Methylotuvimicrobium sp. KM2: one gene and its partner. The protein of the gene in region 1 interacts with the protein of each later gene in a pairwise test. Links are inferred from orthologs where the notes say so. Each region holds a gene or a part of one and is shown in the gene's direction. Other genes may lie near its edges.

The links.
Region 2: the proteins of eno (region 1) and rpe interact in binary tests that used the Escherichia coli proteins (3 or more experiments, as listed by UniProt). The link is inferred for Methylotuvimicrobium sp. KM2 from one-to-one orthologs.

Annotation. Positions count from the first base shown.
Region 1 is NZ_CP150634.1:2,861,662-2,870,272, reverse strand. What follows is about bases 1-2,995. They hold eno (phosphopyruvate hydratase), read left to right. Parts: upstream 1-855; coding sequence 856-2,136; downstream 2,137-2,995. Other genes in these bases: ispD (2-C-methyl-D-erythritol 4-phosphate cytidylyltransferase), read left to right, coding at 2,607-2,995; ftsB (cell division protein FtsB), read left to right, coding at 2,191-2,469; kdsA (3-deoxy-8-phosphooctulonate synthase), read left to right, coding at 13-846; WJM45_RS12080 (CTP synthase), read left to right, coding at 1-16. Also shown: more of ispD, read left to right, coding at 2,996-3,302; ispF (2-C-methyl-D-erythritol 2,4-cyclodiphosphate synthase), read left to right, coding at 3,299-3,772; tRNA pseudouridine(13) synthase TruD, read left to right, coding at 4,521-5,543; WJM45_RS12045 (undecaprenyl-diphosphate phosphatase), read left to right, coding at 5,547-6,341; WJM45_RS12040 (Smr/MutS family protein), read right to left, coding at 6,300-6,866; 5'/3'-nucleotidase SurE, read left to right, coding at 6,941-7,681; WJM45_RS12030 (protein-L-isoaspartate(D-aspartate) O-methyltransferase), read left to right, coding at 7,698-8,357; WJM45_RS12025 (YqaA family protein), read left to right, coding at 8,360-8,611. UniProt on the Escherichia coli protein: Catalyzes the reversible conversion of 2-phosphoglycerate (2-PG) into phosphoenolpyruvate (PEP). It is essential for the degradation of carbohydrates via glycolysis.
Region 2 is NZ_CP150634.1:4,927,330-4,943,291, forward strand. The notes cover bases 6,840-9,815. They hold rpe (ribulose-phosphate 3-epimerase), read left to right. Parts: upstream 6,840-7,979; coding sequence 7,980-8,651; downstream 8,652-9,815. Other genes in these bases: WJM45_RS20805 (DUF3450 domain-containing protein), read right to left, coding at 6,840-6,988; WJM45_RS20810 (PepSY domain-containing protein), read right to left, coding at 7,250-7,762; glgP (alpha-glucan family phosphorylase), read right to left, coding at 8,858-9,815. In the rest of the region: WJM45_RS20780 (hypothetical protein), read right to left, coding at 1,881-2,501; WJM45_RS20785 (energy transducer TonB), read right to left, coding at 3,130-3,909; WJM45_RS20790 (biopolymer transporter ExbD), read right to left, coding at 3,906-4,340; WJM45_RS20795 (MotA/TolQ/ExbB proton channel family protein), read right to left, coding at 4,509-5,036; WJM45_RS20800 (MotA/TolQ/ExbB proton channel family protein), read right to left, coding at 5,241-6,404; more of WJM45_RS20805, read right to left, coding at 6,407-6,839; more of glgP, read right to left, coding at 9,816-11,389; mgtE (magnesium transporter), read right to left, coding at 11,593-12,930; WJM45_RS20830 (MerR family transcriptional regulator), read right to left, coding at 13,506-14,420; WJM45_RS20835 (RNA polymerase sigma factor RpoD/SigA), read left to right, coding at 14,579-15,962. UniProt on the Escherichia coli protein: Catalyzes the reversible epimerization of D-ribulose 5-phosphate to D-xylulose 5-phosphate.

The DNA of each region.
Region 1 (8,611 bases):
GGAAACCGAGAAATGAAATTATGCAACTTTGAAGTAGGGCTCGATAAGCCATTGTTTTTGATCGCAGGCCCTTGCGTGATCGAAAGTGAGGAACTGGCTATGGAAACTGCGGGTTTCCTGAAAGAAATCACGGCTGAATTGGGTATTCCGTTCATCTATAAATCGTCTTTCGATAAAGCGAATCGTTCGTCCCTGGAAAGTTTTCGCGGCCTCGGTTTCGAGCGGGGATTGGCCATTTTGCAAAAGGTCAAGCAGCAAATCGGTGTGCCGGTATTGACTGACGTTCATGAAGACACTCCGCTGAAAGAAGTCGCCGAAGTGGTCGATGTCGTGCAGACGCCGGCATTTTTATGTCGGCAGACTAATTTTATTCAAAGCGTGGCCGAATTAGGCATACCGGTCAATATTAAAAAAGGCCAGTTCTTGGCGCCCTGGGACATGGCCAATGTCGCAAACAAAGCCAAAGCGACTGGCAATCAGCAGATCATGGTTTGCGAACGCGGTGTGTCGTTCGGCTATAACAACCTGGTATCGGATATGCGCTCATTGGCCGTTATGCGAGATACAGGTTGTCCGGTCGTTTTCGATGCGACGCATTCGGTGCAATTGCCGGGCGGGCAAGGTTCTTGTTCCGGCGGGCAACGCGAATTCGTTCCGGTATTGGCAAGAGCGGCGGTAGCGGTCGGTGTTTCCGGGCTGTTTATGGAAACGCATCCGAATCCGGCCGAGGCGCTTAGCGATGGCCCTAATTCTTGGCCTATGCACCGCATCAAAGAATTACTTGAAATTTTAATCACCTTGGATCGGGCTGTAAAAGCAAGCAGTTTGATCGAAACAACTTTATAAGGAACCCTAATGGCTGAAATAGTAGACATTCGTGCAAGAGAAATTTTGGATTCACGCGGTAACCCGACGATTGAAACCGACGTGGTTCTGTCTTCAGGTTTTATCGGTAGCGCCATGGTGCCTTCCGGCGCATCGACAGGCGAACGTGAGGCAATCGAATTGCGTGACGGCGATAAATCGCGCTATTTAGGTAAAGGCGTGTTGAAAGCAGTTAATAACGTCAATACTGAAATTCGTTCCGCGATCCTTGGCATGGACGCAGGCGATCAGTCTGCTATCGACCAAAAGATGATCGAATTGGATGGTACCGAGAACAAAGGTCGTTTAGGCGCTAACGCGATTCTGTCGGTTTCAATGGCGGCCGCGCATGCCGAAGCGAAAGACGCGGGTCTGCCTTTGTACAATTATATGAACACCAGTGGCGAATTTATCATGCCGGTGCCGATGATGAATATCATCAATGGCGGTTCGCACGCCGACAACAGCGTCGATTTGCAAGAATTCATGATTCTGCCGGTCGGCGCGCCGAACTTCCGTGAAGCGATTCGTTACGGCGCGGAAGTATTCCACAACCTCGCGAAAGTACTGAAAGGTAAAGGTTTGGCAACTACGGTCGGCGACGAAGGCGGTTTTGCTCCGAATCTGTCTTCGAACGAAGAAGCGATCGAAGTCATCCTCGAAGCGATCGAAAAAGCAGGTTACAAAGCAGGGCAAGACATCTATCTGGGTATGGATGCGGCCAGTTCCGAATACTACAAAGGCGGCAAATATGTGCTATCTGCGGAAAACCGGAGCTTCACGTCGGAAGAAATGACCGATTTCTTTGTCGAATGGGTCAAAAAATATCCGATCATCTCGATCGAAGACGGCCTGGATCAAAACGATTGGGCCGGTTGGAAAATTCATACCGAGAAGCTGGGCGGCATGATTCAATTGGTCGGCGACGATCTGTTCGTGACTAACCCTAAAACTCTGAAAGAAGGCATCGAGAAAGGCATCGCCAATTCGATTTTGATCAAGGTTAATCAAATCGGCACCTTGACCGAAACGCTCGATGCGATTCATACCGCGCAAGCCGCCGGTTATAGCGCAGTCGTTTCGCATCGTTCCGGTGAGACCGAAGATACGACGATTGCCGATCTAGTCGTCGCGACCGGAACCGGTCAGATTAAAACAGGATCTCTGAGTCGTTCCGATCGTGTTGCCAAATACAATCGTTTGATGAAAATCGAGGACGAATTGGGTTCTAAAGCGAAATACGCAGGCCGCAGTGCATTCAAAATGCTCTGATTTATCTGAAAAGGGGCGGCGTTTTTGCCGCCCTGATTCAGGATGGGCCGTCCAATGAATAATTTTAAGATTCTCGTCGCGGTGCTGATTGCGATCATCGTGCATCTGCAGTATCGCCTTTGGTTCGGCGACGGAGGCATTGTTCAGATCAATCAATATCAAAGCCGATTGGATGAGCTCGCGATGCAAGTCCAGGAAAAAAAGGAACGCAATGCGGCCCTTTACGGCGAAGTTCTCGATTTGAGAAAAGGACAAGAAGCGATCGAGGAAAGAGCCCGCTATGAATTAGGGATGATCAAGGAAGACGAGACTTTTTTTCAGGTTCTGGAGTAGCTAGAAAGAAGTGAAAGCCATCGCCGAGACGCGCTGTTACGTTTTTAATGGGTTTCGGCTTCCGCTTTTATCCCTACTGATCTTGTCCCCAGTACTACTTGGGCTCTGCCCGCGCATAGATTATTTAACGTTAATTAATGACAAATACTCGATCCATTTGGGCGGTGGTGCCGGCGGCGGGAGTCGGTAAACGAATGCAGGCCGACCGCCCCAAGCAATATCTCGAATTAGCGGGCAAAACTGTCTTGGAGCATACGTTGACGCGTTTGTTGCAAGCTAATGTTTTTGCTGCAGTTGCTGTGGCGATTTCTATCGAAGATCCGTATTGGCCGGAACTGGCGATTTCGAAAAATGAGCATGTGCAGACCGCACCGGGCGGCAAGGAGCGTTCGGATTCAGTGCTTTCTGCGTTACAGGCGATATCCGGACGAGCATCTGAACAAGACTGGGTATTGGTTCACGATGCGGCGAGACCTTGTATTACTGCCGCCGATATACGGTTTCTGATTGACTCATTGCAAGATGACGAAATAGGCGGAATTTTGGCGCTGTCGTCGCATGATACGCTAAAAAACGTCCAAGGCGGCAGTATAGTCGGAACCTTGGACAGAACGCATATTTGGCGCGCATTGACGCCGCAGATGTTTCGTTACGGACAATTGAAACAGGCGCTCGAAGCGTCGGTCGGCAATCCGGCCGTGACCGATGAGGCGAGTGCGCTCGAATTGCTCGGTTTTCAACCCAAGATCGTCGAAGGCCGTCCCGACAATATCAAGATTACCCGACCCGAAGACTTACCCTTAGCGCAATTTTACCTGGAGCAACAACAATGATCAGAGTCGGTCAAGGTTACGATGTGCATCGTTTCAAGGAAGGCGGAGACGTTATTTTGGGTGGCGTGAAGATTCCTTATGAAAAAGGTCTCGACGCGCATTCGGACGGTGACGTCGTGCTGCATGCTTTGTCTGATGCGCTTTTGGGCGCGGCCGCGTTAGGCGATATCGGTAAGCACTTTCCCGATACCGATCCGAGTTTCAAAGGCGCCGATAGCCGTGTATTGCTTCGCCATGTTTATCAGGTCGTGCAAAATAAAGGTTATTTTCTCGTCAATGCCGATATTACGATTATTGCCCAAGCGCCGAAAATGGCTCCGCATATCGAGGGGATGTGCCGTAATATTGCTGAAGATTTGAACGTCGAACTCGACTGTATCAATGTCAAGGCGACCACGACCGAAAAGCTAGGTTTCGAAGGCCGCGGAGAGGGCATTGCCGTCCAGGCAGCCGTATTGATTGAAAGGTAGGGCGACGGAGATAGAGCTAGCCGGATTTGTAACCCAGTCCTGCAGTCGTTATTCAAACTTGTAGCAGGGCAAACCTTAAACCTAGAAAAAGCATTTCACCATGAGGTTCATGAAGAATAAAAAGGTAGTTCAATAATTTGCTATACGTTTGTATAAAACTTCCGCTCACCAAAAGGCTAGCGATAAAGTTTAAGTAATTTCTTGAAATTCTTTATGTGCTTTACTGTGAAAGTTCGTAGATTTTGGTTCTTTATCTAATTTTTCGATAGTCGAAGCTCGGCAGAGCAAATGCCGGTTCCGGAGAGGGTGCGGTTGCTCGACCGACAGGCGTCGGCGGCAGGGAAAGCCGCCGTCGAGCCTACATGGATGTATTCACGGCGTCCTGTCGGGCGAGTGACCGCGCCCTCTCCAAGCCTCGTACTTTCATTTGCCGGGACTTCATGAACGTTAGGATGAAAGATTATTTTCTCAAAGCCGGATAATTGCCGCAATTACCTTGGATACATCAGCAAGAACTACTCCCTTTTGATCGAAAAAACCGTCTAAGAATAAAAGGTGTGGGATGTGTCTATCGAGGACCGCCGTAAACCCTTCCATGGGGGCTTGACGGCAGCTTTCTCTGCTGCCGACATCCTCGCTAGCCACACCCCATACCTTCATAAAGTTAGCCATTTTTTGACTATAAAGGGAGTAGTTTGATCGACATCATCCAAGTCTCAATAGTTAAACCAACGGATCCCTCCTAGTCTTGAAAACCGTCGAAATACCACAGTGGCCCTATGCCTACGGAGGTCCCTCCGGAACCGGAAAGATCCGCATAGAGCCGGAAGATTTCATCGTTAAAGAAATGCTGTCGTTCGAACCTTCGGGCGAAGGCGAGCATGTTTTTTTGCTTATCGAAAAAAAAGGCGAAAATACCGAATTTGTGGCGAGACAACTGGCTCGTTTTGCCGGCGTTAGGCAGCGCGATATCGGTTATGCCGGCTTGAAGGATCGTCATGCCGTCACGACGCAATGGTTCAGTGTGTGGTTACCGGGCAAAGAAGCGCCGCAATGGTCCGATTTCGAATCGGAAACGATTACGGTTCATCGGTCGATACGTCATGCCCGTAAATTGAAACGCGGCATCTTATCCGGTAATCGTTTCGAACTATTGATTAGAGATTGGCAAGGTGACGAAAGGCGGCTTGAAGATCAGTTGAGTCGGATCAAGACCCGCGGTGTGCCGAATTATTTCGGCGAGCAACGCTTCGGGAATCTCGGGCAGAATGTCAATAAAGCTCTGGCTCTATTCGAAGGCGCTAAGGTTAAGCGTGAACAACACGGTATTTACCTATCTGCGGCACGTTCGTTTTTGTTCAATCATATTTTGGCCGAGAGAATCAGGCTAGAGAGTTGGAATAAACCGGTCGATGGCGATGTTTTCATTGTTGACGGCTCCCGAGGGTTTTTTAAAGTCGACCAAATCGATCAATCCATTTCTAAACGGGTCGACGCGTGCGAAATTCACCCGAGCGCTGTGCTTTCCGGGCAGGGGGCTTCCGAAGTAGCGGGTGAGGCTAGGGCGATCGAATCCGCAGTGATCGAACGTTTCGATTTTATAGGTCGCGGTTTGTCCAACTGCGGCCTGGAAAGCGCTCGCAGGGCGCTTAGGATGTGTGTGACAGATTTAGAGTGGCGTTTTATTTCGCAGGACACATTGCAACTAAAATTTACTTTACCGGCGGGTAGCTATGCGACCGCTTTGCTTCGAGAAATTATAGAGAGTTAAATCATGGATATTATTCAAGCCATCTCGTTGGCTTTGCTACAGGGGTTGACTGAATTCTTACCGATTTCGAGTTCCGCGCATTTGATTTTATTGCCGGTTATTTTGGGTTGGGAGGATCAAGGGCTCGCATTCGATGTTGCGGTGCATGTCGGTACCTTAACGGCTGTTGTAGCTTATTATCGTAAAGATTTATTGACGATCATCGCGGCCTGGTTCGGTTCGTTCACCGGCAATGGAGCTTCGGACGATTCCCGTTTGGCCTGGTATGTGGTGTTGGGCACGATTCCCGTGGGCCTTGCGGGCTTATCGATGCCTCACTCGCTTGAAGAGTCATTGAGATCGCCTCTGGTGATTGCGAGTTCGACCATCGTTTTCGCGATGTTGCTGTGGGTTTCGGAAAAATTCGCTAAAGAGCGCCGGACTGTCGTGACTTTATTCGATGCTTTGCTGGTCGGCGTATTTCAAGCGATCGCATTGATTCCCGGCACTTCCCGTGCGGGTATCACGATCACGGCCGGTTTGTTTTCCGGTTTACAGCGCGAGCAAGCTGCTCGTTTTTCGTTTCTATTGTCGATTCCGGTCATTGCATTGGCCGGTATGTTAAAGGCTTTTGAATTGTTCAAGTCCGATATCGAAGTCATGTGGGACTTCATGGCGATCGGGGCGGCGGTCTCCTGTGTCGTTGCTTACTTAACAATCGGTTGGTTTTTGAAATTGCTGAATCGGATCGGCATGATTCCTTTCGTTTGGTATCGTTTAGCGCTCGGCATCGTCTTGTTCGTCGTATTTATCCGTTAAGCGCAGCAGAACAAAAACCGCCCCCGTGCCGCCTTCTCTGTGGGGCGCGGAACAAAAGGCTTGTACATCCCGATGTTGGCGAAGCCATAAATTGAGGCTGTTTTTCAAAATCGGTAGGTTATCCGGCGAGCGATAGCCCTTGCCATGCACGATACAGACGCAACGAAAACCTTCCTCCACACAACTATGCAGAAAGCGTAATAGTTGCTTTTTTGCCTCGTGGCTACTCAGGCCGTGTAAGTCGATTTCGGCATCGAGTCCGTAATGCCCTTTCCGCATTTTTCGCAAAACATTTTTTTGTAAGCCGGGGCTTAAAAAGCTTAGGCTATCCTCGAGACTTAGCAATTCAGTGACCAATATTGATTCGTCAAGCGATTGAGCATTATCGACTGAACGTTTAGCGGGTATGGGTTTGGGTTTAGGTGTGGTGCTCAGGTGCAGTTTGTCGCTGTCTATCGATATGACTTTCCCGACTGTTTGGCGAAACAGATCCCGATCTTCTTGTGTTAGGCTTTTTTTTCTCACGTTAGCTGATTTAAATACGATAAGTTGTTAATATTAGGGATTTTATAAACTATTTGTGCGCGGGGCGACTTAAAATGCATATTTTGTTGAGCAATGATGACGGCTATCTGGCTGAAGGCCTGAATGCATTGGCGGATGCATTAAGCGATCATGCCGAAATTTCGGTTGTGGCGCCGGACCGAAACCGCAGCGCGGCCAGTAATTCACTGACTCTGGAAAGACCGCTCAGGGCTTACCAAACCGCTAACGGTTTTATTAGAGTAGACGGCACGCCGACCGATTGCGTTCATTTGGCGATCACCGGTTTGTTGGCGAAAGAGCCTGATATGGTATTTGCCGGAATCAATCACGGTTCCAATTTGGGCGATGACGTACTCTATTCCGGCACCGTGGCGGCGGCGACCGAAGGCCGGTTTTTAGGCCTGCCGGCTGTGGCGATTTCGTTGGTCGGCAATAATCCGAGGTATTTCGATACGGCGGCGCAAGTTGCGGTTATATTACTACAAAGATTGATAGAAGAGCCTTTGCCTCAAGATAGTATTTTGAATGTCAATGTACCCGATATTCCTTTTAGCGAGCTTAAAGGATTTCAGGCAACGCGTTTGGGTCAACGCCATAAAGCCGAGCCGGTGGTCAAAAGTGTCGATCCTCGGGAAAGACCTATTTATTGGGTCGGGCCGCCAGGAGTCGAACAAGATGCGGGGCCGGGAACCGATTTTTACGCGATTAAATCGGGTTATGTTTCGGTTAGCCCCTTGCAAGTCGATTTGACGCGCTATGAACGTATAGGCGCTTTAGAAAATTGGTTGCCTTAGGAGAAATATAATAATGATGATGCTTAATGTAAAAGGAATAGGCATGACTTCCATGCGAACTCGGGAGCGCATGGTGGGGCGTTTGAAGGAACAGGGGATCACCAATCATAAAATTCTCGATGCGATGCGTAATACGCCGCGTCATTTGTTCGTCGATGAAGCACTCGCTAGTCGAGCCTACGAAGATACCGCTTTGCCGATCGGTTATAACCAGACGATATCTCAGCCTTATATTGTCGCTAAAATGACCGAATTGCTTCTGGCATCAGGCCCGCTTGCCAAGGTCCTGGAAATCGGTACCGGTTGCGGTTATCAGACGGCGGTGTTGTCGCAATTGGTTGATTATGTTTATACAGTCGAACGGATTCAGCCGTTGCAGAAGAAAGCCAAAAATTTGGTATGGAGTTTGAAACATAAAAACATCAGCTATTTGCACAGCGATGGCGGCTGGGGATGGCCGGAACATGCTCCTTACGATGGGATTTTGGTAACGGCGGCTCCGCCCGAAATTCCCGAAATGCTGCTACGGCAACTGGCTGTCGGCGGCGTGATGGTGATTCCGATCGGTCATGCCGGCGGACAGGAGTTACAACGGGTTACGCGAAACGCATCAGGATTCGAAGTCGAAATCCTGGAGTCGGTCAATTTCGTGCCGTTTTTGTCGGGCAGGGAATAAGCATGTTTCAAGCGCTATACGATAAGACGCTATCGTGGTCCCGGCATCGGCATGCCTTGAAGTATCTTTGCGCTTTGAGCTTTGCAGAATCGTCTTTTTTTCCGATTCCGCCCGATGTCATGTTGGCGCCGATGGCGCTCGGTCGTCCTCAATACGCTTTCCAATTTGCGCTATGGACCACGGTATTTTCGGTCTTGGGAGGCATCTTTGGTTATGCGATCGGTTTTTTTATGTTCGACCAGCTTGAGCCTTGG
Region 2 (15,962 bases), 2.1 Mb from region 1 along the record:
CCGCCGGGAACAAGCTATTGACCCGATCAAACTAACATACGGCTTTTCCTGCTTAATTGTCAATAATCCAGCTTCAATGCTAGATTTTCTAAACGGTATAACTTACATTTCATTCATGATAAACCGATCGGGATAATATTCATAAAAGGGGGCAGTTTCTTTATTATTACTACTATCTCGCTTTTTTGGGACACCCTCGTACCTGTGATCCCTAAATTAGGAATTTCCAAGATGCCTGCGGGGATTAAGCAAATCGAAACGTCCATGATAGGATAATTCGTAATAAATTGGATCGACCGAAGGCCCTGCGGCTCATACCAAATTCCCAACGCCAAAAAATAACGGAAGCTCGCTAACAACTCGAAACCGAACTCTGGGCTAGCGCCGATAATCTGCGGGCCAATCCCAAACTGACGGCGGCGGAATACAAAGACCCTGTGCTAGAGCTGATCTTGCTGCGCTATGCGCAAAACCGCTACGAGCAAGCGAAGGCTGCCATTGAAGCCGCCATGCCGGAAACCCCGCGCGGCAAACTAAAGCCGACTAAAGAACACTTCTTGGCGGCGGGAGCCATGCTGGTGCCCGAACAATCGCAATACGACTATCTCGCCAATTTGCCCGAAGGCGTCGGCATTAGCGAAGCCTTGAATACAGCGATGCGGCTGATCGAGGAGGAATACCCCGATCTGGCCGGCATTTTGCCGAAAAATTATCAGGAGCTGGACCCCGATTTACTGCGCGAACTCATTCGGGTATTCAACAAAGATTCGGTCAAAAACCTTAGCGGGGATGTATTCGGCCATATCTACGAATATTTTTTGATGAAGTTCTCGATGAGCGGAGCCGGCGCGCAGGAAGGCGGCGAATTCTTTACCCCGCCGTCGTTGGTGCAATTGATCCCCAACCTGATTCAACCCGACCACGGTATCATTCACGATCCGGCCTGCGGTTCCGGCGGCATGTTCGTACAAACCGGCCACTTTATCGAAGAGCACGGCGGCAAAAGCGTCAACGAAACCATCAAATGCTACGGTACCGAGTTAAAGTCCAACAATGCCAAATTGGCGAAAATAAACTTGGCGATCCACGGCATCGAAGGCAAAGTCATCGAAAGCAACAGCTTTTACTCCGACCCGGACGACCTGATCGGCCAATGCGACTTCGTAATGGCCAATCCGCCGTTCAATGTCAACAAGGTCGACAAAGACAAGGACTACGTCAAGACCGACCCGCGCCTGTTTAAAGAGGTCGGCATCCCCAAGGCCGACAACGGCAACTACTTGTGGATACAGTATTTTCTCTCGCTCCCAAGCTCTAGCTTGGAAGTGTATATAGCCCAAGCTCCGCTCTCATCGTTATACACATCTTCCGCTGTTTCCCAAACTCTGTTTGGGAAATCCGTCTCGCAAGCTCTGCTTGCCGGCTTCGGGAAGCTGGAGCTTCCAAGACTTCTTGCCCAAGCAGAGCTTGGGCAAGAGCCGACATAGGGGGGTGAGAGCCGGAGCTTGGGAAAGAGCGAAAAATATCGATATACATGCTAAACAGAAGGCATCGTATACCTGGAAACGGTGCTGTTTGATAAATCTGCGGATATTGGATATCAGTGGCTCCGAGATCGCGATCTGGGGATCGCTCCCACAGAGCATCCGGCCCCTTGTGGGAGCGACGCCTTCGTCGCGATTTCGAAGCCTGGAACGTTGAGCGACAAAAAATGGTATCGAAGCCTCATTAGCTAAGATTGCAAAACCGTAATTTTTGACTTATGTATAACGATGAGAGCTCCGCTTGGCGTTTGTACAAGCAGAGCTTGAGGGTAGGCATTCCCAAGCTGGAGCTTGGTAACCAGACAACGAAATCCGAAGTTGCAGTACCGTTTCGTTTTACGACGGTTTGCCGTCAATACGCCATTGCGCTTGATCCCGACTCGGCAAGTGCCGGTCTCGATCGTAAGGAGGCTCTTCATGCGGAGGCATGATATCTTCCGGCCAATCTTTCGCCCAGCGGTGTCGTTCTTCTTCATCCGCATAATACCGCAGATATAGCTCAATATCCGTTTCGCTGCCGCTGCCCAATATGTCGATATGAAAGGCCGAGTCGTTGTCTAACGGCATGACCGGACCTTCCTCGCGCAACACGTCATGCCAAAGTATTTCGTAGAGTTCGCGGTCGTTAAGGTGATCCGTGCTGTAGAGAAACATGCGCAGCATCGCTAGGCCATTAATGACTTCCCACAATTTGGCGCTGAGTTGCGTATCGTCCAACTCTTCCGGGTTCGGTAAGGTCATGCCGCATTGCAACAGTAAGTCGAAGGTCGCTACCCATTTCGTATCCTCGTACGGATCGATATAGCCCATAAACTTTTTATTCAAGGCTTCGGATAACTCGTCCATTGCATCGGACATGAACCCTTCATTGATGAATTCATCGGCGCGGCGTTGCAAATCCTGCCGCGTTTCTTGATTTTCGTCGTTTTTTGGCTTTTTCGCGGTTTTTTTGGACATCGCGGCCTCCTTAAATAGGTCGGTCAAAAATGTTTTGATGCTTCGGATGTTGTTTGTTATGTCTCTAATTTCGATATTTTAACAGAGACTTATGTCGAACCATTATGTTAGGCCCCTATTCAGGTTATGCAACCTTGTGGCATTTGCAAGCTTTATGAAAGGCTATGTTCGCGTTAATAGTTGTACTATGCCAATGCCGAAGTTTTTAAGATTTTAGGATGCACCGCGTTGCATTTCGCTTGTTTTCCAGAGCAACCAAGACTAAAAAGGTACGCAATGAGTACATCTATGTAAAGCGTATACCCTAGATTCGGCAATTAGCCTGCGAAAATCACGAAATACATTTAAGTAATCATAGAATTCATATTCTCACGACTCTCTCTGGAAACCCATTCCTTAGATGTCTAGGCAAGATCGGTATGCATTCCCACGCTGGAGCGATGGGAACGAGGAGTTTACAGCGGTTTACTGGTTCACTTAAGGGCTGATGAAATATTGCTTCGGGTTTCAGGAAAATCGATTTTTTGGTTAAATTGCTCTATTTCACAGCGCTAATTCAATGACACAGAGTATGGAAATCATTTGAAGAAGTTATTTCAGCTTGTTCCTCAGCGAATCTAAAGTTAGATTAACGCCGCCTATCGAGTCGAAAGCTGATTTCCTGAACTACTCTCTGTTCGACGGCGCGGCCGCCCTTGTGTGTCGGTTTGAATCGCCAGCGCCGGATCGCTTCGAGTGCCGCCTGATCGAAAATTCGCTTCGGGCTGGCATCGATGACTCGGGCATCGCCGACCGTCCCATTCGGCTTCACGACGATTTCCAGGCGAACCCAGCCTTCGATTCCGCGTTCGCGCGCCCGACGCGGGTAACGCGGCATCTTGCGCGATAACACCACCAAGGCTCGATCGCCTGAACCGCTGCCCGCGCCGGTGCCGTCTCCGCTTGCCGCCTCTTCGGTCTTATCGGTCGACCAGTCCGACGGCGGCGCGGTCACGCGTGAATCGGTTCCCGGCACTGGGGCCAATTCAAGTCCGTGTCCATGTGTTGGAATGTCGATGCGGGGGGGCGGAACGCTTGGCAATGGCGTTATTTTGGGGGCCGGTTTCCTCGGCGCGGCACGCTTGACCGGTTTCGGCGTGACGGCTTTGGGTTTGGGCCTTACCGGCTCGGGCTCGGCTTTCGGCTCCGGTTCGAGTTCGGGAGGCTCAACCGGTTTGGGCTCCGGTTTCGGCTCTTCGACCTTCGGCGGCAAGCGAATGAATTCGATCCCTTGCGGTTTCGCTTCCGAAACCAGCGCGGCTTCGCGTTGGCTGATCAATGCACCGATCAAGAGCAGCAAGGCTAGGTTAATGATCAAGGCAGCAACAAACGACGCCGACAACACTCGGCCCGAATGCGCCGGCTTCATGAAGGGTCGGGCTCCGTACTGGCCGCCACCGAGATTGTGGCCAAGCCGGCTAAGCGCAGTTGGTCCATGACCTTGATCAACAGCCCGGTGCTAGTCTTTTGATCGGCCAAAATGACTACGGACCGGCTCGGCCCAGAGAGTCCTTGTTGCTCGATCCGAGTACGCAGCATGCGTATATCCACCGAATCGTTGTTCAGCCAGATTTGTTCATCCGAACCAATCGTCACGATCAAATCGGTATTTTGCTGTGGTGTGGCCGTCGCGGCTCTCGGGCGCTGCACCGCAATCGCCGATTCGCGGATAAACGAGCTGGTCACCAGAAAGAAAATCAACAAAATGAAGACCATGTCGATCAACGGTGTCATGTTGATCGTGTCGGAATGATCCTCGTTGTTGTCGTTACGGCTTTTGAATATACTTCGTGCGGTCATGTTTGCGGCTTTTATGGCAATGCTATTTTGTTCGAGAGCAAGGCGTGAAAACAGGCGCATAGCAAGCTATGTAACTGTTTTCGCAACGCAGCTATCGAACAAAAGAGCGAGTTAGCTTACCAGCAAATGTGGCCGCGCGAAGTATAATTTTTTTCGATTCATGGCAATCTATTCATAACGACCGATTTGACTGCGAAATCGGCGTTCGCCTGTGCGCGCTCGCCGAGTGAGATCGTAACCGACCGCGACGCCGAATAAACCCAACACCAATCCGGCCATTGTCGTGATCAATGCCTGAGAGACCCCGCGCGCGACGATGCGCGGCTCGGCGCTACCGAACACGCGAATCAAATCGAAGGTTTCGACGATGCCGGTCACGGTGCCCAATAAACCCAGCATCGGCAGAATACCGGACAATGTTTTGATGAGCCGCAGATGGCGGCGCAGTAAAAAAGTGACTTCAGCGGTCTCGATGATCAACGCGGTACGCGAGCGCAAGACCGGAAGATTGTTTTCGATATAGGCGGGAAAAACACGCAACAAATACCAATAACGTTCCAACACCAATGTCCACAATACCAGCGAAACGGCCAGCAACGGCCACATGACAGGCCCGCCCATCGCGATCAAATCCTCGATGTGCTGTTCGGCGCGCTGCAGCGAGATGATCAGGCTTTCGATAATATCGCCGTTCATCCCCGTTTCCCTTTAGGAACTAGCATGAAATAACGTCTTCAAATGTTGGAAGGGGGTTCGGTGGCTCGATTGACAGGTGTCGGCGGCAGGGATAGCCGCCGTCAAGCCTACACGGACGTATTCACGGCGTCCTGTCAAGCGAGTCACCGAACGCCAACAAAGCTTGCTGTTTCGCGCAGTTATTTTGTGCATATTCCTTAGGTTTTATTCTGCGTCATGCCGCTGCTCGAGGCGCAAAGCCAGAGCCGCCGCGACATGGGCATCCAGTAAATTGCCCAAATTTTGGCATCTGCCCAGCAACAAGCTATGGAACAACAAAATCGGAATCGCGGCTACCAGCCCCAGCACGGTTGTAACCAGCGCTTGCGAAATCCCCCCCGACATCAATTTCGGATCGCCCGATCCATGCAGCGCAATGGCTTGAAAGGTTTCTATCATGCCGGTGACGGTACCGAGCAAACCCAACATTGGGGCAATCGCCGCCACCAATTTCAAAAAAGCCAGAGCGCGCTCCAATTTGATCCGCTCGCCGGTCAAGGCTTCTTCGACGGTTAAATACAAAGCCTCTTCATCGGTTGCGGTCTCCTGCTCCAGCTTGGCGAGAACCCTACCCAAAGGGTTGTCGAGCCGCAAATCGGTTGTTTGCAGTTGCTGTTTGATGCGTTTACCGACCAGGCCCAGATCCACGAAACGGTATCCGCAGAGCACGTAAGCGAAACCGGCCAAGATCAGAATCAAACAACCGACGATGCCGCCTTGGGCGATGCGTTCTTGCAGATTCGGAATTTGCACCAATAACTGCAAGGTCTGCCCGCCGGACGGGTCGAGCGCGACAGGCGCCAGCGTATCGGCATGCGCTTGCTGAAATCGGCGCGCCAAATTGAGCAGGCTCGACGCCGGCTGACGCGGCAATTCGACCAATCGGTCGATCTCGGGCGAATACACCAGATAACGCCCTTCGGCGATGAAGCTGAAACCGCCGAGCCTCAGCACGTCTTTATCGATGGCCTGACCGCTAGGCTCATAAACCGGCGCCTGAATAATAGACACACTCCCTAAGGCATCGAGTTGCTGCTGTAGACTGGTAAATAATCCTTTTAGATCTTTTGTGGTCGGTATCTGTTTGGGGTCGGCCAATTGTTCAAGCAAGACCCTTTGCCGGGCGGCATCGCCGGCTAAAAAAAGTTGCTGGTATAAGGGCTTGAGGTCCAAAGCGCTTTCTCGAATCGCCAAAAACAATGCGGCCTTGGCCGCCAGTTCTTTGTTCAACCGGGCATCCAATTCCGTCGGTGTCAATACGGCTTCGGTTTCGGCTTGGGCGAATGGGGCTAAAGCAAGCGCGAGGCATAAGACATACCAAAACTTCATAGTCACGGCTTCCTAGGTCCCGGCAGCGGCAGTTCGATCAATTGCGGCGGCTCCAATTTACGCGCGGTGCGCAGCCCTTGAGTAATCGCTTCATTGCCTTCCCCGGACAAACGCTGCCAACGGCGACTATCGTTAAGCCAAATGCCCGATTCGCGGCCATTGAGGGTTTGGTAATAAAAAGCTAAGCTCCCGATGCTGAGGAAGTCCATCAAGCGCTCGTTGCCATCGGTCTTCAGTAGGGCTCGATAGGCATCGATGGTCTTCGCATAATCGAGCTCGACCCGGTACGCTTCGACGACGCGCCGATATTGTTCCGACAAATCGGCATCGGGATCGTTCAGCAAGGTTTCCAGCCGGGCTATACGCTTTTGACGCTCTTCGAGCTGGAAAGGCGCACCCTGTTCGATACGCTGTTTCAATTCGGCAAGGGCGTCTTTGAGCTGTTCTCGTAATTCGGAATCGAACAGTAACAATGCATCGAGCAAGGCAACCTTATCTTCGGACTCGCCGGGCGGACTTATTTCAGTTTGTGTCGAGACTTGCGCTTCCTTTTCGACTGGCTCGACCGCATGAACAGGCGGCATCAGTGAAATGAAAACGGTGATTGAAATCAATCGGAAGGGGAAATATGGCACTGCGAAATTTTAGAGAAACAACTGAAGAAAGAGGAATGCGCTGGCCAAAGACTCTAGCAGGTAAAGATCGATCAAGGCAACGGGAAAAACTCCCGAAAAATACCCCTGTTAAATGGCCAATCTACCGAATGGTTGGCAACATCCTGGCCCGTGCCAAAAAATCGGATGCTATTGTAGCGACAATAGCATCCGAAATTACGACTCGTCTTATCAATCCAAGCCGATTTGATAGACCACTTCTTCCGGATCGCTGAGCTTGCCGTTGATTGCATCGACTTCAACTTCAAGCAGCTTGCCGTCGGCGGTTTTGATATCGAACTCATAGGCAACGCCATTGTCCGCTTCTATTTCGTATTCGATTTTCATGAGGCTGCCCGGATATTTATCCAAAGCCGTTTTTAATGCCGCATCCAATCTGACTTTAGCCTTAGAAGTAAATTCCGGATCGTCGACCGCGACTTCGCGCTCGGTTTCGATTATTTTACCGCTTGCGGCATCGCATTCGACTTCCCAGTGCTTACCGTCCTTGCCGTGAATATCCAATTCATATTGAGGCTTACCATCTTCGATTTCGGCCCTCATCGTGACTATATCGCCGGGATGGGCATCGAGCGCCGATTTCACGCAACTATCGATAGGTCCTTTGTGATGTTCGAATTGCGCATAAGCAGCTGGAGCAACGAACAACGGTGCCAGCAACGCAATTATCATTTTCTTGTTCATAATCATTCTCCTTACTATATGATCGGGTTCTATAAACATACAGAACTTCGACTCGATTATAGTCCTCGTCTATCTGACTCTACAATAGTTCCAGAGTTGTTTTTTGAACTTAAACTTGATATCGCTTGCGTCACTGAATACACTAAATAAATCAATGCGGATCAATTAATAAAAAAAGACTATAATTGTTTGTTTTGTTTTAATCGAGGATAAAAAAATGGCCCAAAACTGGATAGCTCCTTCCATTCTCTCTGCCGATTTCGCCCGCTTAGGCGAGGAAGTCGATAATGTTTTAGCGGCCGGCGCCGATGTTGTCCATTTTGACGTCATGGACAATCATTTCGTACCCAATCTAACGATCGGCCCATTGGTTTGCGAGGCGCTGAGAAATCATGGCGTTACCGCTCCGATCGACGTGCATTTGATGATCGATCCGGTCGATCGAATCATCCCGGACTTCGCTAAAGCCGGCGCCAGCTATATTACCTTCCATCCTGAGGCTTCGGTTCATCTGGATAGAACCTTGCAATTGATCAAAGACCAAGGTTGTAAAGCCGGCTTGGTATTCAACCCGTCGACTTCGCTGCATTATCTGGACCATGTGATGGATAAGCTCGACATGATTTTATTGATGTCGGTCAACCCGGGCTTCGGCGGACAATCGTTTCTTCCGTCGGCATTAACCAAACTGCGCGATGCGAGAAAACGTATCGATGAAAGCGGTTTCGATATTCGTTTGGAAATCGACGGCGGCGTCAAAGTCGACAACATCCGCGAGATCAAAGCGGCCGGTGCCGATACCTTCGTTGCCGGTTCGGCGATTTTCGGCAAACCGGACTATAAAGCAGTCATCGACCAAATGCGCGCCGAAATTGCAAAAGCCGAGTAAAAAGGCTTTTTTCTATACCTATCGCACTTCATATTTCGGCATTGACGTATGGAGGCACCGGGGTGTTCGGCAAAGGCTTTGACAACAGGGATGCTGTCACAGAGCCTACATGGACGTATTCACGGCGTCCTTTGACGGACACCCCGGCGCCGAAATTTGACCAGCAAAGGGTATAAATCTCTACTGCAAGCGAGACAAGATTTAATTTACCCTTGTCGCGCTTGCACCCAGTAAATCTGATTGGCTTCCAGCGGCAAACTGCAATTCGAATGGCTGGGTCTGATTCTCGGCGTATAATCGCTTATCGGTCTGGTTTTCGGTATCGTCGCTTTATAGATATAACCGTTTATCGCGCCGGCCAATACCTGTTCTATCGACATCGAATGAATCTCAAATCGCTCCTCGCCTGACGATTCCGCGAATAATTCCACACAAACATCTTCCTCGCTAAGCTCTCCAAGATAAACCTGCATACTGAACGCGTAGTCGTTATCCCGGGTTTCCGCCACCACATTATCGACATGGATTTTAGCCCAGAGATCATCGATGCGTTTCAACCATTCGACCAGCTGCTTACCCGGCTGCATATTTCCGCCCAACCTTTTGCAATAGTTTTCGGCTAGAGGTAAATAAAACTTGGACGTATACTCCCTGACCATGCGATTGGCTGAAAAATAAGGCGTCAGCGTCGCCATGCTTTCCCGCATGATAGCCAGCCAGCGGCGCGGCAAGCCCTGTTGATCACGCTCATAAAACATCGGCACGATTTCCTGCTCGAGCAGTCGGTAAAGTATCTCGGCTTGTTCATGATCGGCTTGTTCGACCTCTTGCCCGTTCAATGACCAGCCGACTTCAGGGCGATACGCTTCCGCCCACCAGCCGTCGAGTTCGGATAGATTCAAGCCGCCGTTAACCAGAATTTTCATGCCGCTGGTCCCGCAAGCCTCCCAAGGACGTCTTGGCGTGTTGACCCAAAGGTCGACCCCTTGAACCAAATATTCGGCGGTAATCATATCGTAATCGCTCAAAAAAATTGCACGCTCCCTGATTTCAGGCCGACGGATAAATTCATGCCAGGCTCGGATCAACACTTGACCAGGCAAATCGGCCGGGTGAGCTTTGCCCGAGATAACCAATTGCACCGGCCGACTGGGATTGGTTAGTATCGCGGCCAAACGATCGGGGTCGGTCAACAGCAGGTTAGGGCGCTTATAGGTTGCAAACCGGCGGGCAAAACCGATGGTCATGACATTAGGGTCGAACAAGCGTAGCACTTGATCTTTGCGCTCGGTTTTCGAGATATTGCCTTGAACATCGAGTTCTCGACTGTACTCATCCCGGACGAACTCGACCAAGCATTTGCGGTTTTGCGCACGCAAATTCCATAACCGCTCATCCGTGACCCGCTGGAATTGTTCCGGCAAATCGCCGTATTCACATACCCAACGATTTTTACCGCACAAATCGGTCCATAATTCGTCGGCTTCCTGCGAATCCCATGCAGGAACATAGACGCCATTGGTGATATGGTCGATCGGTGTTTCTTCCGTCGGCCAATTCGGAAACAAGGGGCTGAAAATACGCCGACTGACCTCGCCATGCAAGCGGCTCACGCCATTAACCGCAGCGCTGCCGTGAATTGCCAGATAGGCCATGTTGAACGATTTATCGTAGGTTTTTAAATCCGGATTGCGGCCGAGATTTAATAAAGTTTCGATATCAATATCGAGTTTTTGCGCATAATTGCCGAGCCGTTTCCCAATCAATTCCGGACTGAAACGGTCGAAGCCGGCTTCGACCGGCGTATGCGTGGTAAACAGATTACCGGCGCGCGTGATGGTCAGCGCGGTTTTAAAGTCCAGCCCGGTTTCTTTCATTAAATCGCGGGCTCTCTCCAGTACTAAAAATGCCGCGTGTCCCTCATTCAAATGGCAAACTTCAGGCTTAATACCTAAAGCCCTCAACACTCGCCAGCCACCGATGCCCAATAAAATTTCTTGTGCCAAACGGATTTCGAGCCCGCCGCCGTACAACTCGCTGGTAATGCAACGATCGACCGGATGATTGACCGGATCGTTACTGTCCAATAGATAAAGCGTAATTCGACCGATTTGCGCTTGCCACACCCTAATCCACAATTTAGACGGCGTATTGAGTTTTATCCGCAACCATTCGCCGTTATCCTTGCGAACCGGACAAATCGGTAAATCACCGGTATCGGCATTAGGATATAGCGCGATCTGATTGCCGTCATCGTCGAAAGCTTGACGAAAATAGCCGTTTTGATACAACAAACCAACACCCACGAGGGGAATGCCCAAATCATTGGCGGCCTTTAAATGATCGCCGGCCAATAAACCCAAGCCGCCGGAATAAATGGGCAAAGCTTCGCTAAGGCCAAACTCCATACTGAAATAGGCGATTTGCGCTAGCTTAGTGTTTTGTTCGATTTCGTTCTGGAACCAGCGAGGTTCGGCTCGTGAGGCGCGATGCTCCGCCACGATGCTCTGCAGTTTTTGGCAAAATTGTTCATTATTGGCTAGCTCCTGCAACAGACTCGCCGAACAGGCTTGCAACACTAGCCATGGATTACGGGATTGCTCCCATAAGGAGCTATTCAATCGATGCCAGATTTCGTCGGCCCGGTGACTCCAGGAAAAATTACAATCCAAGGCCAATTCGGATAAACCATCCAGTTTTTGACTCAATTCGGGCGTAAAAAAACGAGGTGCGGTCATCAGCTTTCTCCTGTAAAAATACGAGTATGCCCTTAGTAAACCGAGTTTCGTGATGCGATGAACATAAAGCAGCGGCGCAAATTTTTTCTATTGTCGCTTTGAATTATGACAGCATTGAGGCCTCTCTATTCCTATCAAACTTCAACTTTCATCGTTGATTCGAGGGGGCATCATCATTTGATTAGCAAAGAGCCTAATGTTTATCACAATAAAAAAACGGTCCCCAAACCCAAAAAAGCAACAAAACCGACAACATCGGTCACGGTTGTTAGTATGACCGAACCGGATAAGGCCGGGTCGATATCGAGCTTATCCAAGACCAATGGAATTACGACGCCTGCAAAAGCTGCAATGATAATATTCACGACAATCGCGGCCGCAATCACCGAACCGATAGACAGGCTTCCGAACCAAATACCTGCAATAGCGCCGATCACTAAAGCCCACAACAGGCCATTGAGTATGCCGACGCTGACTTCTTTAATCAAAAGCGGCTTAAAATTCCCCTTGCTGATTTGACCCAACGCGATGCCTCTGATGATCAATGTTAAAGTCTGACTGCCGGCAATCCCGCCCATCGATGCGACAATCGGCATCAACACCGCTAATGCAACGATTTGTTGTAAAGTACCTTCAAATAAGCCAATGAACCAAGAGGCCAGAAAAGCCGTTAACAAATTGATTCCTAACCAGGTGGCTCGGCGTTTGGAGCTACGAATCACTGGAGCGAATAAGTCTTCGTCTTCATCCATACCCGCGGTCGCCATCAATTGGCTTTCATATTCTTCGCGAGTAATTTCCAAAGCCAAGCGCAAGGTGATTCTGCCTAATAACAGTTGATCGGCATCGATGACCGGCAATGCAGTTAGCCCCGAATGCTCCATCTTTTCCGCAGCATCGGTTAAATAACTATCCGCCGACACAGTACCAGGATCGTCAATGCATAATTCGATCAATGGCGTAAGAGGATCCGCAGCATACAATTTATGAACAAGAACGGTGCCGACGAAAGCACCATTGCGCTGAATCAGATAAATACAATCGGTGTACTCGGGCAGGTTTTTTCGGATCAAACGCATCGCCTGTCTAACCCTTGCCGTCCTTGGCAAAATCAATAACTCATGATCGACATAGCGGCCGATTCGTTCATCGTCATATTGCGCCGACAACTGATAATGCTTTCGCTGACTGGCATCCATATTGCCAAGCGCCGTATCGATCACCGATTCCGGCAATGTTTCCGCCAGTTCGATTAAATCCTCGGCATGCAAGCCGCTCAGCAAAATCTGCAATTCCGATTCTTCGAAGCTTTCGATGATCGTCTGTCTGGGCTCGGAACGCATGGCGACCAAAACATCGACACGATCTTCGACAGGAACCTGCTGCCAACGCTCCAAACGTTGGTGCACGGGCAGGGATTCCAACAATAATGCCAATTCGGTACTTTCTAATTCTTCTATGGCTTGTTCAAAAACAGTTTTTTGATCTTCATTTTCTGCTTCGTTAAGACGCTCAACCAAATGACTGATTTCTTCATTCATTGCTGCCCTCCCTAATTGGGTCCCGCAAACGGGACTGTGTAAACGTTAACCCAGCCTAAACAACTATAGTGACTATGTCCCATAGAATTAAAAATTATTATTTATTTTTCAACATCTTATATTCATTCTCACTAAATGTTAAAGCTGGGTTAAGCCAAAAAAAAGGGCCCGTCCGGGCCCTTTTCACATTATTCTTCGGCAACCCATTTTAAGCATATTGTTGATTATTAAACATATTTAATGCCATATATTTCATAACCCTAAATCTACACTCCGAAATAACCACGCACAGCCTCAAGCGATAAACCATCCGCTCGGACGTTATTCGGTCAAAACAACCATGCATTGGAATTGAGAAAGTAAAAAAGAATCTGAGCATCGAATCAGCAATAACAGGCAATAGTCCTGTGTTAAATAAGCATTGAATTATGAAAGCCATTTACCGTGAATGCAATAAAAACCTCGCCTTCATATCATTTGAACGACTGAATTAAAAAAACCTACTGAATTCATAAGAAATTAAGAACTTTTCATGTATTGAAAAGTCAGAACTTAAATCAATCGATCGAGAATCGCTAATACGGCCGAGAGAGCGGACGACTTTCAATCATACGACCGATTCGATGGTAAAAGTCGTCAAGACTAGCGGTAAAAACCGACCTTTCCGGCAGTTGCTTCGACTTGAACAAATACTGTGCACCGGTACCGCCGACCCATAACTGGATATCTTTCGGCAACGCTTCGGACAGATTATTTAAGTTTTGAATCATAGCTTGTTCAGGCGGGGTATTAGCGAAACTCATCACGATAACAGAAGGCTTGAGCCGGTTTCCGGCGTTTAACAAGTCTTCCCATGGCAAATCGGGGCCGATGTAATAGCATTTACATCGCTGGCTAGCGGCTAACCAGCAACTTAGCAATATTCCGAATTCGTGATGTTCTCCGGTCATGGTCGAAAACATCACACCGGGATTGGTTCCGGAAAATGGCTGTTCGTGATTCACCATGCTTAACACAATTCGTTTAACACAGGCGGAAAATAAATGCTCTTGAGCAATTGTCAATTTACCTTCATGCCAAAGATTACCGACTTTTTCCAGCGTCGGCAAAAGAACCTCCCGGGCATAGCAGAGAGGGTCCATTGCGATCAGCGCCCTCCTAAGCAAGTCTTCGCAAACATCCATGCGAAACTGCAGCAGAGCATCGACAATCCGCACAAAAAACAATTCCTGATTAGCATTAGGCGCATTTTGATTGGCGCTCAACAGATTCTGTAACTCATCGTTACTCAAGTCCGCGATTTTGCTAATCGTAAAACCTTGCTGAGTGGCCGCTAGCAAGAGCGTCAAGCGCTCGACATCTTGCTGGGTATAAAGACGCCGACCTTTGCTGTCCCTAACGGGATTAACGGTTCCGTAGCGCCTTTCCCAAGCTCTAAGTGTTTCGGTGTTTATGCCTGTGAGTGAGGTCACGGTTTTTATTGTATACATTTATGCACAGGTTTTGTTTATGATTAATGTTTGACAAACATTGTACTCAGGAGTAATGTTTAATCCAAGCTTTAGTTGACTCAACAAAGTATTTACTCAGGGTATATAACCAGTTACCTGGTAAGGGGCAATCCACTATGACCCAAATGAACTATTCAATGCTAAACAATCAGTACCGTTCCGGCAGTTTTCGAGGCTTTTATAAGGAAGCTTCTCTTGAAACGGATTTAATGCATTCAAGGCGACCGCAAATCGACACCCTAAACAACGATTCCGATGAAATCGAATTGGAGCCTGCCGATGCCGAATTATTTGCGGAAACCGAAGCGCTGTCCTCATCGAATAATGCAATGACATTCATGCAGAATGGAGGCGACGAGTTATTGATCCATCAGCAAAATGCATCGGTTTTGACTCCCGAGGAATTAACCTCGCTAGCTCAACAAATGGAGCAGAGCCGCTTTAAATTATCGCGTTTGATGATTTATTCGGATTCGGGACTATCGGTTATCGCCGGCGAATTTGTTAGCGCTATCGGCGATGGCATCGATTTATCCGAGCTTATCAGAAAAAACAATCTCGAACCTGTACAAAAAGACAATGCTGCACAGGATACCGCTAAACAGCTCTCAAGCAAGTTATTAGAGTGTTTTCAACAAGTAATCAACGCCAAAGGCAACCCGCATTCAAGCACCGTATTGACCGAATGCAGGCAATTACTGGACGATCTTCATCTTTTACCTAATTTCCTGCAACAAATCGTCAAGGTCTTAACTTGCCGGCTCAAGGATCGAGCACTCAACGCTGATGACTTGGAGTTGTTGAAATCCGCGTCGATAGAGCAACAACGAATGATTTCCGCAAGACGTGCGATGATCAGCGGCAACCTTAGGCTAGTCACGTTCATTGCGCGTCAATATCACCATTCTTCGGTGCCGTTTACCGATTTGATTCAAGACGGGACCGTGGGTTTGATCAAGGCGGTCGACCGTTACGATTGGCGGCGATCGGTGCGCTTTTCCACTTATGCGATTTATTGGATCAAGCAAAGCATCACTCGAGGCATGGTGAGACAGGAAAAAATGGTCCGCCTACCTTACAACATCGCGGCAAAAGCGGCCGCGGTGTTCGAAACGATGAACGATTATCTGGTCAAACACAACCAATGGCCCACCAATAAAACACTAGCCGAAATCTGCGCCTTGCCCGAAGAAGAAATCAAAGCCATCGTCAATAATTATCAACCGACCATTTCGCTCGATAACAATATCAATGATGATGAAGATTTACCGGCGATCGTCGATTCGATGGAGCAAAACCATTTTCCGCAACCGATCAATATATTGGCTAATTCGGCACTGAAAAACTGTTTGAGGAAGGCTATCCAAACCCTGCCCGAACGCGAAGCCGACATCATCAATTGCCGCTTCGGACTCGACAGCGATACCGAAATGACGCTGCAAGACATTGCCGACCGGATGTCGTTAACCCGGGAAAGGGTCAGGCAAATTCAGAACAGCGCACTATTGAAATTAAAAAATA